2 regions of the Actinoallomurus sp. NBC_01490 genome follow, and region 1 is predicted to be linked to the other one. Evidence: predicted binding sites of a transcription regulator. Region 1 holds the regulator's gene; the other holds the start of a gene.

Region 1 (7,315 bases):
GTGAGCAGGGGTACCGCCACGGCCGCGGCGCCGGCGACGGCCAGGGCGAGCTTTCCGTGCATGGGTGACCTCCTCGGATGGGGAGTCCTGGCGGGGACCCTGCTCGGAAATTTACTGGAAACCTTCCTAAAAGTAAGCTGGCCCGTGAGGAAGGGCGGCGTCACCCGTGGCGTCAAAGCACGACGGTTCTTGCTTGCGCCTGCGCTAGTCTTGGGATATGCGCTCTCGGCTGCTCCTTAGCCGGCCGCGTTGACGTAACCGATCGGTCGACGCGGCAGCCCCTCCTGTGCGAGGGGCCTTCTCATGCGGAGAGACCTTCTAAGGGGCACAGTTTCGTGGAGCCGAAGCCGTGCGAATCAGACGAGGAACGATGACTGGCGCCGACGAGAACTTTGACCCACGGGCGATTCAGGAGAAATGGCAGGCCCGGTGGGAGGAGCTGAAACCCTTCACCGCCGGCGAGGACCCCGGTGATGAGCGGCCTCGCAAGTATGCGCTGGACATGTTCCCCTACCCCTCCGGCGACCTCCACATGGGCCACGCCGAGGCGTACGCCATCGGCGACGTGAGCGCCCGCTACTGGAACCAGCACGGCTTCAACGTCCTGCACCCCATCGGCTGGGACTCCTTCGGCCTGCCCGCCGAGAACGCCGCGATCAAGCGCGACTCCCACCCGGCGGAGTGGACGTACGCCAACATCGACACGCAGGCCGAGTCGTTCCACCGCTACGGGATCTCCTTCGACTGGTCGCGCCGGCTGCACACCTCCGACCCGGAGTACTACCGCTGGAACCAGTGGCTGTTCCTGCGCTTCTACGAGCGCGGCCTGGCCTACCGCCGGGGCGGCCGGGTCAACTGGTGTCCCAACGACCAGACCGTGCTGGCCAACGAGCAGGTCATCGCCGGCCACTGCGAACGCTGTGGCGCCCTGGTGGAAAAGCGCCTGCTGACCCAGTGGTACTTCAAGATCACTGAGTACGCCGACCGGCTGCTGGCCGACATGGACGGCCTCGACTGGCCCGAGCGCGTGCTGACGATGCAGCGCAACTGGATCGGCCGGTCCGAGGGCGCCGACGTCGTGTTCGAGATCGAGGGCCGCGACGAGCCGGTCACCGTCTACACGACCCGGCCCGACACGCTGTACGGCGCGACGTTCTTCGTGGTGGCCGCCGACGCCCCGCTGGCCGACGAGATCTGCGCGCCCGCGCAGCGGGCCGAGTTCGAGGCGTACCGCCAGACGGTGGCGCGCGAGTCGGAGGTCGAGCGGCTGGCCGCCGACCGCGAGAAGACCGGCGTCTTCCTGGGCCGCTACGCGATCAACCCGGTCAACGGCGAGCGCATGCCCGTGTGGGCCTCGGACTACGTCCTGGCGGAGTACGGCCACGGCGCGATCATGGCGGTGCCCGCGCACGACCAGCGCGACCTGGACTTCGCGCGCCGGTTCGACCTGCCGGTGCGGGTGGTCGTGCACACCGGCGAGGCCGACCCCGCCGAGTCCGGTGTCGCGACCCCCGGCGAGGGCGAGCTGGTCAACTCCGGCCCGCTGGACGGCCTGACCAAGTCCGCCGCGATCCCGCGGATCACCGAGATCCTGGAGGAGCGCGGGCTGGGCAAGGCGGCCGTCAACTACCGCCTGCGCGACTGGCTGATCTCCCGGCAGCGCTTCTGGGGCACGCCGATCCCGATCATCCACTGCGAGGCGTGCGGCGAGGTCCCGGTCCCCGACGAGCAGCTGCCCGTACGCCTGCCGGACAACCTGCGCGGCGCGGACCTGGCGCCGCGCGGCGTCTCGCCGCTGGCGGCGGCCACCGACTGGGTCAACGTCGCGTGCCCCAAGTGCGGCGGCGCGGCCAAGCGCGACACCGACACGATGGACACCTTCGTCGACTCCTCGTGGTACTTCCTGCGCTACTGCTCGCCGGACTACACCGAGGGCCCGTTCGACGTCGAGAAGGTCCGCCGGTGGATGCCGGTCGACCAGTACACCGGTGGGGTCGAGCACGCGATCCTGCACCTGCTGTACAGCCGGTTCTTCACCAAGGTGCTGTACGACATGGGCATGCTGGACTGCGTCGAGCCGTTCACCCGGCTGGTCAACCAGGGCCAGGTGATCCTCAACGGCTCCGCGATGTCCAAGACGACCGGCAACCTGGTCGACCTGGGCGAGCAGATCGCCGAGTACGGCGTCGACGCGGTGCGCCTGACGATGATCTTCTCCGGGCCGCCCGAGGACGACATCGACTGGGCCGACGTGTCGCCGTCCGGCGCGGTGAAGTTCCTGGCCCGCGCGCACCGGGTGGCCGCGGACGTCGCCTCGGTGCCCGGCGCCGCCCCGGCCTCGGGCGACGGCGAGCTGCGCAAGGTGACCCACCGCACGATCGACGAGGTCACCCGGCTGGTCGAGGCGCACCGCTACAACGTCGCGGTGGCCCGCATGATGGAGCTGACCACCGCCTCCCGACGGGCGATCGACTCCGGTGCGGGCCCGGCCGACCCCGCCGTACGCGAGGCGGCCGAGACGCTGGCGGTGATGCTGTCACTGGTGGCGCCCTACACCGCCGAGGAGATGTGGGAGCGCCTGGGCCGCGACGGCTCCGTGGCCAAGGCCGGCTGGCCGACGGCGGAGCCGGCCCTGCTGGTCCAGGAGTCGGTGACCTGTGTGGTCCAGGTGGCGGGCAAGGTCCGCGACCGGCTCGAGGTCTCTCCGGAGATCGGCGAGACGGAGCTGGAGCGGCTGGCGCTGGCGTCGGAGAAGATCCAGGCCGCCCTCGGCGACCGCGGCATCCGCAAGGTCGTCGTCCGCGCTCCCAAGATCGTCAACATCGTCCCGGCGTAGTGCCCGTCTCGCAGCCCCGCCTGTCGGCGGCGCTGCGAGACCGGACGCACGCCGTGGCGGGGCGAATGCCCGCAAAGGCGACATCAAAATGCGGTGAGGGCACCCCATGGCGGGGCGCCCTCACCGTGCACAGTCCGGAGACGCGTCGATCACATCTTGCGCAGCACCGCGACGACCCGGCCGAGGATCGTCGCGTCATCGCCCGGAATCGGGTCGTACGCCGGGTTGTGCGGCATCAGCCACACCTTGCCGTCGCGGCGCTTCAGCGTCTTGACCGTCGCCTCGCCGTCGATCATGGCGGCGACGATGTCGCCGTTCTCGGCCACCGGCTGCTGGCGGACGACCACCCAGTCGCCATCGGCGATCGCGGCCTCGATCATCGAGTCACCGGTGACGTTGAGCAGGAAGTGCGTGCCCTCGCCCACGAGCTGCTTGGGCAGTGCGAAGACGTCCTCCACGGCCTCTTCGGCCAGGATCGGGCCACCGGCGGCGATGCGGCCCACGAGAGGCACGTACGCGGGCGCGGGACGGGTCGCCGTCTCCTGCCCCGAGGCCGTCTCGTACGACTCCGGCTCGCTCCGTACGGCGGCCGAGCCGGGCATGCGGACCACGACGGCGCGCGGGCGGTTGGGGTCGCGCAGCAGGAAGCCCTTGCGCTGCAGCGCGCGCAGCTGGTGCGACACGCTGGAGGTGCTCGTCAGCCCGACCGACTCGCCGATCTCGCGCATCGACGGAGGGTAACCGCGGCGCTGGACGGAGTCGCGGATCACCTCCAGAACCTTGCGCTGGCGTGCCGTCAGCCCCGACTCGTCGCGCGGGCCGTCGGGCATTTCCCGAACCTTGCTCATCTATGTCTCCGCTGGATGACTGTGCTCCGGTGACGCGCTGTCGCCGGTATTTCGTTCCTGTACACGGACGTTAGCGCCTTCGCGCTAAATGATCAAACACCTGTTCGAAGATGTCCTGGAAATTCGTCGGCTCTCGCGGTACAACTCGTACTGATGTTCGATCGAAATCTCTTTCGACTCGGCGAGGGGAGATCGACATGAGCGAGCGAATCGACGAACACGTGTGTCGGGTCTCTCCTCCGACGAAGGGGGAGGCATGAACTCATCCGCTCGGCCTCATCCCGCCGCGCCCGTGCGGCTCACCCGGCGCGGCCGGGTCGTCGTGGTCGGTGCCGTGGCCCTGGTGCTCCTCGCCGGCTTCTGGACGGGGGCGCGGCACGGCGCCCGTGCCACGTCGGGCGGAGAGAGAGGGCCGGCGGTCGCCCGTGAGTCGGTGGTCGTGGGGCCGCACGACACGTTGTGGGGCATCGCCGTACGCGCCCGGCCGGAGGTCGACCCCCGCGTCACGGTGCAGCGCATCATCGACCTCAACGCCCTGTCCGGCGCCGTCGTCAATCCGGGCCAGAAGGTCTACATTCCCGCGCGCTGACGGCCTCGCCGCTCGCCGGTTCCCCTCGCCGGGCGAGGGCGCGACACGCCGACGTCGCCGTGACGTGAGCGGGCTCTTCGTGCTCCTGTTGCCGACGAGGTTGCGGAGGCCTCTGCGGAGCCGTACGGTAGACCACAACATCTAGTAGTTACACGGATGTAGTTCACCACAGGTTGTGGTTACGCAGTGAAGCCGCTGTAATCGAGACGTAACGCCGGGGGAGGGGGATCGACCGTGCACTGCCCGTTCTGCCGCAACCCCGACAGCAGGGTGATCGACAGTCGCTCCACCGACGACGGCGCGGCGATCCGGCGGCGCCGGTCGTGCTCCGAGTGCGGTCGTCGTTTCACGACCCAGGAGACCGTACTCCTGATGGTCGCCAAACGCAGCGGAGTCACCGAGCCGTTCTCCCGCGACAAGATCGTCGCCGGGGTGCGCCGGGCCTGCCAGGGGCGCCCGGTGACGGAGGACGCACTGGCTCAGCTCGGACAGCGTGTCGAGGAGGCCGTCCGGGCCACCGGCACCGCCGAGATGCGCTCGCACGACGTGGGGCTGGCCATCCTGGGGCCGCTGCGCGAGCTGGACGAGGTCGCCTATCTGCGGTTCGCCTCCGTCTACCGGGGGTTCGAGTCGATCGACGACTTCGAGAAGGAAATCGAGACTCTTCGCGCGGCGGAGCGCGACCGGTAACACCGGCGCCCGATTGCGTGTTGTACGAGGTAATCCTTGGAATGGGCCGGTTCGGCCTGAGAAGGGGGAGGTCATGACGGAGACGGTGAGCGGCCAGGCACGGCGCGGGAGGGGCGGCCGCAAGGGGTTGAAGATGCGCCGCATCTTCACCCGGCCCGGCATTCACCCGTACGACGAGGTCCGGTGGGAGCGCCGCGACGTCGTCATGACCAACTGGCGCGACGGCTCGGTCAACTTCGAGCAGCGCGGTGTGGAGTTCCCCGAGTTCTGGTCGGTGAACGCGACCAACATCGTCACCTCGAAGTACTTCCGGGGCGCCGTCGGCACGCCGCAGCGGGAGTGGAGCCTGAAGCAGCTGGTCGATCGGGTCGTCGGGGTGTACGCCGAGACCGGCCGCAAGCACGGCTACTTCGCGAGCGACGAAGACGCCGAGATCTTCGAGCACGAGCTGACGCACGCACTGGTCCACCAGGTGTTCAGCTTCAACTCGCCGGTGTGGTTCAACGTCGGCACCTCGTCGCCGCAGCAGGTGAGCGCGTGCTTCATCCTGTCGGTGGACGACACGATGGAGTCCATCCTGGACTGGTACAAGGAAGAAGGTGTCATCTTCAAGGGCGGTTCCGGCTCGGGTGTCAACCTCTCCCGCATCCGGTCCAGCAAGGAGCTGCTCTCCTCCGGTGGCACCGCGAGCGGCCCGGTCTCGTTCATGCGCGGCGCCGACGCCTCGGCGGGCACGATCAAGTCCGGTGGCGCCACCCGGCGGGCGGCCAAGATGGTGGTGCTCGACGTCGACCACCCCGACGTCGAGGAGTTCATCGAGACGAAGGCGCGCGAGGAGGACAAGATCCGCGCGCTCCGCGACGCCGGCTATGACATGGACCTCGGCGGCAAGGACATCGTCAGCGTCCAGTACCAGAACGCCAACAACTCCGTCCGGGTCAGCGACGAGTTCATGCGCGCCGTCGAGTCCGGCTCCTCCTTCGGCCTGCGGGCCCGCCTGACCGGCGAAGTGATCGACACCGTCGACGCGAAGGGCCTCTTCAACAAGATCGCCAAGGCGGCCTGGGAGTGCGCCGACCCCGGCATCCAGTACGACGACACGATCAACGACTGGCACACCAACCCGGAAACCGGGCGCATCACCGCAAGTAACCCTTGTTCCGAATACATGAGCCTTGATAACTCGTCGTGCAATCTGGCGAGTATCAACTTGTTGAAGTTCCTGAACGACGACAACACCTTCGACGTCGACAACTTCGTCAAGCTCACCGAGCTGATCATCACGGCGATGGACATCTCCATCACCTTCGCCGACTTCCCGACCGAGAAGATCGCTGAGACCACGAGGGCGTACCGCCAGCTCGGCATCGGCTACGCCAACCTCGGTGCGCTGCTGATGGCGACCGGCCACGCGTACGACTCCGAGGGCGGCCGTGCGCTCGCCGCGGCCATCACCTCGCTGATGACCGGCGTCGCCTACCGGCGCTCCGCCGAAATCGCCGGCGTCGTCGGCACGTACGACGGCTACGGGCGCAACGCCGAGGCCCACAAGCGGGTCATGCGCAAGCACGCCGCGGCCAACGACCAGGTCCGCACGCTCGACGAGATCGACAAGGCCATCCACACCGAGGCGACCCGGCAGTGGCAGGAGTGCCTCAAGGTCGGCGAGAGGAACGGCTACCGCAACGCCCAGGCCTCGCTGCTGGCGCCGACCGGCACGATCGGCCTGATGATGGACTGCGACACGACGGGCATCGAGCCCGACCTCGCGCTGGTGAAGTTCAAGAAGCTCGTCGGCGGCGGGTCGATGCAGATCGTGAACAACACCGTGCCGCGCGCGCTGAAGAAGCTCGGCTACCAGCCCGAGCAGGTCGAGGCGATCGTGGAGTACATCGCCGAGCACGGCCACGTCGTCGACGCCCCCGGCCTGCGGCCGGAGCACTACGAGGTGTTCGACTGCGCGATGGGCGAGCGCGCGATCAGCCCGATGGGCCACGTCCGGATGATGGCCGCGACGCAGCCGTTCCTGTCCGGCGCCATCAGCAAGACGGTCAACGTCCCCGAGAGCGCGACGGTCGAGGACATCGAGGAGGTCTACCTCCAGGGCTGGAAGCTCGGCCTCAAGGCGCTCGCGATCTACCGCGACAACTGCAAGGTCGGCCAGCCGCTGTCAGCGGCGAAGAAGAAGGCCGAGGAGAAGGCGGAGCCGGCCGCGGCCCCCGTCGAGGTCGGCCCGGTGCGCACGCGGCTGCCCAAGCGCCGCCCGGCCACGGTGACGCGCTTCTCCGTCGGCGGCGCCGAGGGCTACATGACCGCCTCGACGTACCCGGACAACGGCCTCGGCGAGGTGTT
Region 2 (7,315 bases), 5.2 Mb from region 1:
TCGGAGCCTCCCCGTCCGGGGAGCCGCTGAAGCACGACGACGACAAAGGTGACGAACGCCACGATGATGACCAGTGCCGCACCTATGACAACCCAGATCACGGCACTGACCCCTTTCCTCGACACGGAGACCGCCCAACACCAGGGCGGCGTGCGAGGGGCTACGAGCGCGCCACGGGTATGCCGGACCGCCGACGGATGCCGGGCAGGGCACAACCGTCCGGGGCCCAAGGCTTCCGCCTGGAACCCTGCAATCCGTACCAACCGGCCATAGGGGGAGCCGGCCGGATCACCTCTCAGCTCGTCAACGTCTGCGGTCGTATGGCAATCCGCACTGCGCGGAGTAACTCCTCACTGCCGTAACCGTAAGCGTCGAGGAGGTAATGGGCAAGGAAAGACTCCTCGTTCGGGACGATTCGTTGCATGTGGCAACCGAATACCCATAACTCCCGCCGAGGGCCCGGGACGCCCGCACCCGGCACCCCGACCGCGTGACCGCACCACCGACGTGCGGCCGAGCACCCCAAAGCTTCGGCCCAACCCGCAGGTCGATGCCTCTCCCTCAGGTGTTCGCGGTCATTCGTCCGTGGGAACGCCGGGGTCGTCGATGCCTTCCTGTTCGAGGGCTTCGCGGACGAGGCGGTAGGCGAGCCCGCTGGAGTATCCCTTGCGGGCGAGGACGCCGAGGATGCGCCGGGTGCGCTTGACCGGGTCGAGGCCCCGGGTGGCGGCCATGCGCTTGGCGATGAGTTCGCGGGCGGCGGCCTCCTCCTGTTCGGGGTCGAGCTCCTCGACGGCCTCGTTGACCGTTTCGTCGGCGACGCCGCGCCGCCGCAGCTCGGCCGCGAGTGCCCGCCGGGCGAGGCCGCGGCCGGTGTGCCGCGACTGCACCCACGCCCGTGCGAAGGCGGCATCGTCGATCAGGCCGACCTCGGTGTAGCGGCCCAGCACCCGCTCGGCCACCTCGTCGTCCACACCCTTATCCCGCAACGCGTCCGCGAGCTGCGCCCGCGTGCGAGGTGAGAAGCTGAGCAGCCGCAGACAGATCTCACGCGCCTCCACCTCCGGATCGGCGGGCGGCCCGCCCGCCTCGCGGCCGGAACCCTCCCCACGACCAGAACCCGCTCCGCGACCGAAACCCTCCCCGCGACCGAAATCCTCCCCGCGACCGAAGCGCGCTTCGCCTCCGGAGGAGTGCTCTTCGCCGCCTCGTCGCGCACGCCTGGACGTCCGTCCACCTGTCCGTCCGCCTTTTCGCCGCCCGGAAGCCGCACCACGCCCACCCGGCCCGGATGCCGGACCGCCGGCGTACGGCGTGGGCGGGGTGACCTCCCCTTCCCCGCCGGCCGGAAGAGGGCCGGCCGAAGCCCCGCCGGGCTCCCCCGCGGGGCCGGTGGCGCCGGTGGCCCAGCCGGACCCACTGCGCCCGGCCGAGGAACGCTCCTGCTCACCGCCGGCCCAGCCGGGCCCGGTGCCCTCAGACGAGGACCGCCGCCGCTCACCGACAGGAGGGGTGGCTCCAGTGGCCCAACCGGGCGCCGGATCGGCGGGATCCAAGCCGTCAAACCCGGCACCGGTCTCATCGGCGGACATGACACCTCCTAGCTCTTCCGGACCGCTCACCGACGGCACGCCGGGCGAAACCCGGCACCGCCGGTTCCAGCGGGTCATCCCCTGGGCAAGCACAAAGCGCCCCCGCGAACCCGACCAAAAGTCAGCGAGCAGCCCGGCCGGCACCGGCGGTTCCAGGGGGACGCCCCCTGGACAGGCACAAAGGACTCCCGCGAAGCCGACCGAAGGTCAGCGAACAGCCCAGGGCGCCGGGCGCAGCCCGGCAATCGAGGGTTCCAGGGGGTCGCCCCCCTGGACAGGCACAAAGGACTCCCGCGAAGCCGACCGAAGGTCAGCGAACAGCCCAGGGCGCCGGGCGCAGCCCGGCAATCGAGGGTTCCAGGGGGTCGCCCCCTGGACAGACACAAAGGACTCCCGCGAAGCCGACCGAAGGTCAGCGAGTAGCCCAGGGCGCCAACCCGGCGTCCGCGTCAGAACTCCTGAGCGGGGGCGACGCCACCGGGGAAGGTGCCCGCGCCGGTGTCGATCCGGCGCGGGATGTGACGCCGCCGCCCGCCAGGAGGCCTTCACGGGCCCGCCTTGCCCGACCCGAGCCATGCCGCCCTGCGCCCGGCCTCGGCATGGTCAGCGCGCCGGGCTCAGGCGTCGCCGGGCTTCGGGGTGCTCTTGGAGCCGCGCTTGGCCGGGGCGGTCTTGCCCGCCGCCGCGCCCGCCACGGCCGGGGCCGGGGTCTCCGCCGCAGGTGTCGCGGGGTCGGCGTCGAGCTTCGGGCCCACCCCGAGCTTCTCCTTGATCTTCTTCTCCAGCTCGTTGGCGAGGTCGGGGTTCTCCCGCAGGAAGTTGCGGGCGTTCTCCTTGCCCTGCCCGAGCTGGTCGCTCTCGTAGGTGTACCAGGCGCCGGACTTGCGGACGAAGCCGTGCTCGACGCCCATGTCGATGAGGCCGCCCTCGCGGCTGATGCCCACGCCGTACAGGATGTCGAAGTCGGCGACCTTGAACGGCGGGGCCATCTTGTTCTTCACGACCTTGACGCGGGTGCGGTTACCGACGGCGTCGGTGCCGTCCTTCATCGTCTCGATGCGCCGAATGTCGAGACGGACCGACGCGTAGAACTTCAGCGCCTTGCCGCCCGTCGTCGTCTCGGGTGAGCCGAACATGACGCCGACCTTTTCCCGCAGCTGGTTGAGGAAGATCGCTGTGGTCTTGGTCTGGTTGATGGCGCCGGTGAGCTTGCGGAGCGCCTGCGACATGAGGCGGGCCTGGAGGCCGACGTGGCTGTCGCCCATCTCGCCCTCGATCTCGGCACGGGGCACGAGGGCCGCGACGGAGTCGATGACCACGACGTCGATCGCGCCGGAGCGGATCAGCATGTCGGTGATCTCCAGAGCCTGCTCCCCCGTGTCCGGCTGGGAGACGAGGAGCGCGTCGATGTCGACGCCGATCTTCTTCGCGTACTCCGGGTCGAGCGCGTGCTCGGCGTCGACGAACGCGGCGATGCCGCCGGCCTTCTGCGCGCTCGCCACCGCGTGGAGCGCGAGGGTGGTCTTACCGGAGGACTCCGGGCCGTAGATCTCGACGACGCGGCCGCGCGGGAGGCCGCCGATGCCGAGGGCCACGTCGAGGGCGATCGATCCGGTCGGGATCACCTCGACCGGAGGGCGCCCCTCCTGGCCCAGCCGCATGACGGAACCCTTGCCGAACTGCCGCTCGATCTGGGCGAGCGCCGCCTCGAGGGCCTTCTCGCGATCGTTTGCTGCCATGTGAGGTGTCCCTGTGAAAATCGGTGACTGATGTTGACGGGTGCGACGTTACGGGGCCGCACCGACAGTTTTCGAGAGTCCGGGCCACCGTTGTGGATTACGCCGCCCGTTGCGGTCAACTCTAGCCGAACACGTGTTCGATCATGGTCGGACACTCAGAAAGTCCGGTGAACTTGGCTTACGCTGAGGCGCAGGATCATGCCGGTCACCATTCTCATGTGCGCCGACCCGCTCAACCCCCGGCGGGTCGACGAACACTTCGCGCGGGAGGCCGAGTCCGTGCGCGCGCTCGGCGGATCCGTCGCGCTCATCGACCATGACGCCCTCCAGCAGGGCGACGCCGCCATGGCCGCACACCGTGTCCCGCGCGACCTCGGCACGGTCTGGTACCGCGGATGGATGATGACGTCCGTGCAGTACACCGCGCTGGCCTCGGCGCTCGGCGCGCGCGGGGTCACGATGGCGGTGCCGCCGGACGGCTACCAGAAGGCGCACGAGCTGCCGGGCTGGTACGACACGTTCGCCGGCGTCACCCCCGCGAGCGTGTGGCTGCCGGCGCGTCCCGGCACACCTCCGGACAAGGACCACCTGGCCCGGCTCGTACGCCCGCTCGCCAAGGGCCCGGCGATCGTCAAGGACTACGTGAAGTCGCGCAAGCACGAGTGGGACGACGCCTGCTTCGTGCCCGACGTCACCGACGTCGACCGGCTGCACGCGGTCGTCTCGCGTTTCGTCGAGCTCCAGGGCGACTTCCTGGCCGGCGGCATCGTGGTCCGCGAGTTCGAGACGTACGAGGGCGGCGAGGCGCGCGTCTGGTGGGTCGATGGAGAGCCGGTCCTGGTCGGACCGCATCCGGACACGCCGGAGGTGCGCCCACGCCCCCTCACGGACCCGGTCGCGCCCTGCGTGCGCTCGCTCGGCTGCCGGTTCATCACCACTGACCTGGCACGACGTGCGGACGGCACCTGGCGGGTGGTGGAGACCGGCGACGGCCAGGTGAGCGACCTTCCCACGGGAACGGAGCCGGCCGACCTTTATCTGAGTTTTCCCATTCGTTGAACCGATCCTGCCGATCGACCGTCCCACCTCTACACTTACCGGGCACTAACCCTGGAATCGGAGGGTCGTCGGCAATGCCTCCCAAAGCCGCCGGTCGGCGGATGCGCTCAGGCGCCGTACAGCTGAGCGCCCTGAGCGTCCTGTCGCTGACCCTCGTCGCCTGCTCGTCCAGCACGAAGGCGAGCTGCGTCGACGGCTGGAACTCCCACGGCGGCTCCTACCGCGTCGTCCCCGACTACTACTGCGACAACGGGGGCTCGTACGGCCGCTACTACTGGTACTACGGCGGCCGTTACCACGGCGGATACATCTCGCACGGCAGCACCATCCGCCCGCGCGGCAGCAAGATCACCTCGCGCGGTGGCCGGGTGATCTCACGCGGCGGCTTCGGCGGCCACTCCGGCTCCCACGGAGGCTGAGCGTGCGACGCGAGTTCTCCGACCCGCGCGCGAACTGGGCTCAGATCATCGAGTCGCAGGGCCTCGCGTACCACCGCACCTCCCACCCTGAGCACCTGAACCGCCCGTACTGGGACGAGTCCGTGCACTACGTCTTCCCCATGGACGAGGTCCTCGCGCTGGAGTCGGTGGTCGAGGAGCTCCACCAGATGTGCCTGGCCGCGGTGGAGCACGTCGTGAGCACCGGCCGGTACGACGTGTTCGGCATCCCGCCCTGGGTGCGCCCGCTGATCGAGGCGTCGTGGCGGCGGCGCGACCCGCACCTGTACGGGCGGTTCGACCTCTGGTACGACGGCGAGGGCCCGGCGAAGCTGCTGGAGTACAACGCCGACACCCCGACCGCGCTCGTGGAGAGCTCGATCATCCAGTGGTACTGGCTGCAGGACGTCCACCCCGAGGGCGACCAGTGGAACTCCGTCCACGAGCGTCTCGTCGACCGGTGGAAGCAGATCGCCCCGCCCTCCCCCGTGCACTTCGCCTGGACGACCGAGGACGAGACCGGCGAAGAGCTCATGACCATCGCGTACCTGCAGGAGACGGCCGAGCAGGCCGGTGTCCGGGCGAGCGCGATCGCCATGGAGGACGTCGGCTGGCACGCCCTCAACGAGCGTTTCGTCGACCTGGACGAGGCGGAGATCCGCACGGTCTGCAAGCTCTACCCGTGGGAGTGGATCGTCTCCGAGCCGTTCGGCCGGCACGTCCCGCGGGCGGCGTGGATCGAACCGATCTGGAAGATGCTCCTGTCGAACAAGGCGCTCCTCGTCGTGCTCTGGGAGCTGTACCCGGGCCATCCGAACCTGTTGCCGACCTTCCTCGGCACGCCGAGCACGCTGACGTCCTACATCCGCAAGCCGCTGCTGGGCCGCGAGGGCGCGAGCATGAGCATCGTGACGCCCGAGGGCGTGCAGACGACGACCACCGGTGAGTACGGCGCGGAGGGCTTCGTCTACCAGGAGTTCTGCCCGCTGCCCGACTTCGACGGCGAGCATCCCGTGCTGGGCGCGTGGGTCGTGGGCGACGAGTCGGCGGGCCTCGGCATCCGTGAGACGTCCGGCCTCATCACCGACGACACCTCATCCTTCGTTCCCCACCGCATCGACGACTGAGTCCTACAGGGAGACCGACATGTATCTGGCGTTCTCGGACGGCTTCGGCACGGCTCTGGGCAAGGGCGCCGGCGCGATCGCCGCGTACACGGCGCTCGGCCTGGTGCTGCTGGTCATCGGGTTCCTCGCGGTCGACCTCGCGACTCCGGGCCGGCTGACCACGATCATCCGGACGAACCGGAACGCCAACGCGACGCTGCTGGCCGTCTGCGGGGTCTCGGCCGTGGGCCTGGTGGTGGCCGCGTCGATCTTCGCCTCCGGTGGGAAGCTCCTCGAAGGACTGATCGCGACCCTGGTGTGGGGTCTCGTGGGCATCGTGGCGCAGCTGGTCGCCTCGGTGATCGTCCGTTACCTGCTGGGCGTGGACGTGGCGGGGCTGATGGCCAAGGAGAAGCTCGAGCCGTCGGCGATCCTGCTCGGTGCCACGCAGGCGACCGTCGGGCTGATCACCGCGATCGCCGTCATCTGAGGTCGTACGACGCGAGCCGCGGCCGTACGGCGCCGGGCGTCACCGGCAGCCCGGCCGCGCGCCACTCCTGGAAGCCGCCCACGACATCGGTGGCGTGGAGCAGCCCCATGGCTCGCAGCGACGCGGCGGCGAGTGAGGAGGAGTAGCCCTCGTCGCAGATCACGATCCAGCGGATCCGCTCGTGCGCGGCCTCGGGGATCCGGGCGTCGCTGCGGGGATCGAGCCGCCATTCGAGGTGGTTGCGCTCGACGACGATGGCGCCGGGGATGTCGCCGTCGGCGCGCCGCTGGTACTCCGGACGTGTGTCGACGAGGAGCGCGCCGGAGCGTACGGCCTGGGCGGCGTCGTGTGGCTTCAGCCGCGTCAGACCGGCCCGCGCCTCGGCGAGCAGCCGATCGATGGTCACCGCAGCTTCTGGGGTACGTCGAACGTGGCGCAGACGGCCTGCCAGACCTCCTTGGCACCGACACCGTCGGCCAGGGCCTGCTCGATCGTGCGGCCGCCGAGCTCGGCCATGACGTAGTCCTTGGCCACACTCTCGGCGTAATTTTCGCCGAACTGCTGGCTCATCCGGTCCCAGAACACGGTTAGACGCACCCTTCCACGCTATCGGGCGGCCGGTCCTGTCAGTGCCCGGAGGCATCATGGCACCATGACACCGCTCGACCGCTTCTCCGACGCCGCGCGCGCCTGGTTCGCCGGGGCGTTCGCCGCGCCCACGGCGGCGCAGGAGGGCGCGTGGGAGGCGATCGCGCAAGGCGACAACACGCTCGTCGTGGCGCCGACCGGTTCGGGCAAGACGCTCGCGGCGTTCCTCTGGTCGCTCGACCGGCTCGCCACGACGCCGCCGCCGGAGGACCCCAAGCGCCGCTGCCGGGTGCTCTACGTCTCG

The links. Region 1 encodes LexA, which represses DNA repair genes until DNA is damaged. Its sites were predicted from a motif close to TCGAACANNTGTTCGA; they were not measured.
Region 2: the regulator LexA is predicted to act here: its motif matches at 3,457-3,472, upstream of recA (recombinase RecA).

What each region holds. Positions count from the first base shown of each region.
Region 1 covers NZ_CP109433.1:8,935,997-8,943,311, reverse strand. Annotated here, with positions in the region: gene OG417_RS41245 (lytic polysaccharide monooxygenase auxiliary activity family 9 protein) at 1-62, opposite strand, end outside; gene leuS (leucine--tRNA ligase) at 371-2,836, shown strand; gene lexA (transcriptional repressor LexA) at 2,986-3,684, opposite strand; gene OG417_RS41230 (LysM peptidoglycan-binding domain-containing protein) at 3,941-4,273, shown strand; gene nrdR (transcriptional regulator NrdR) at 4,508-4,963, shown strand; gene OG417_RS41220 (vitamin B12-dependent ribonucleotide reductase) at 5,037-7,315, shown strand, end outside.
Region 2 covers NZ_CP109433.1:3,726,392-3,733,706, reverse strand. Annotated here, with positions in the region: gene rny (ribonuclease Y) at 1-101, opposite strand, end outside; gene OG417_RS17880 (regulatory protein RecX) at 576-1,061, opposite strand; gene recA (recombinase RecA) at 2,210-3,331, opposite strand; gene OG417_RS17870 (ATP-grasp domain-containing protein) at 3,530-4,390, shown strand; gene OG417_RS17865 (hypothetical protein) at 4,465-4,809, shown strand; gene OG417_RS17860 (glutathionylspermidine synthase family protein) at 4,812-5,954, shown strand; gene OG417_RS17855 (DUF350 domain-containing protein) at 5,974-6,423, shown strand; gene OG417_RS17850 (rhodanese-like domain-containing protein) at 6,416-6,829, opposite strand; gene OG417_RS17845 (DUF3046 domain-containing protein) at 6,826-7,020, opposite strand; gene OG417_RS17840 (ATP-dependent helicase) at 7,076-7,315, shown strand, end outside.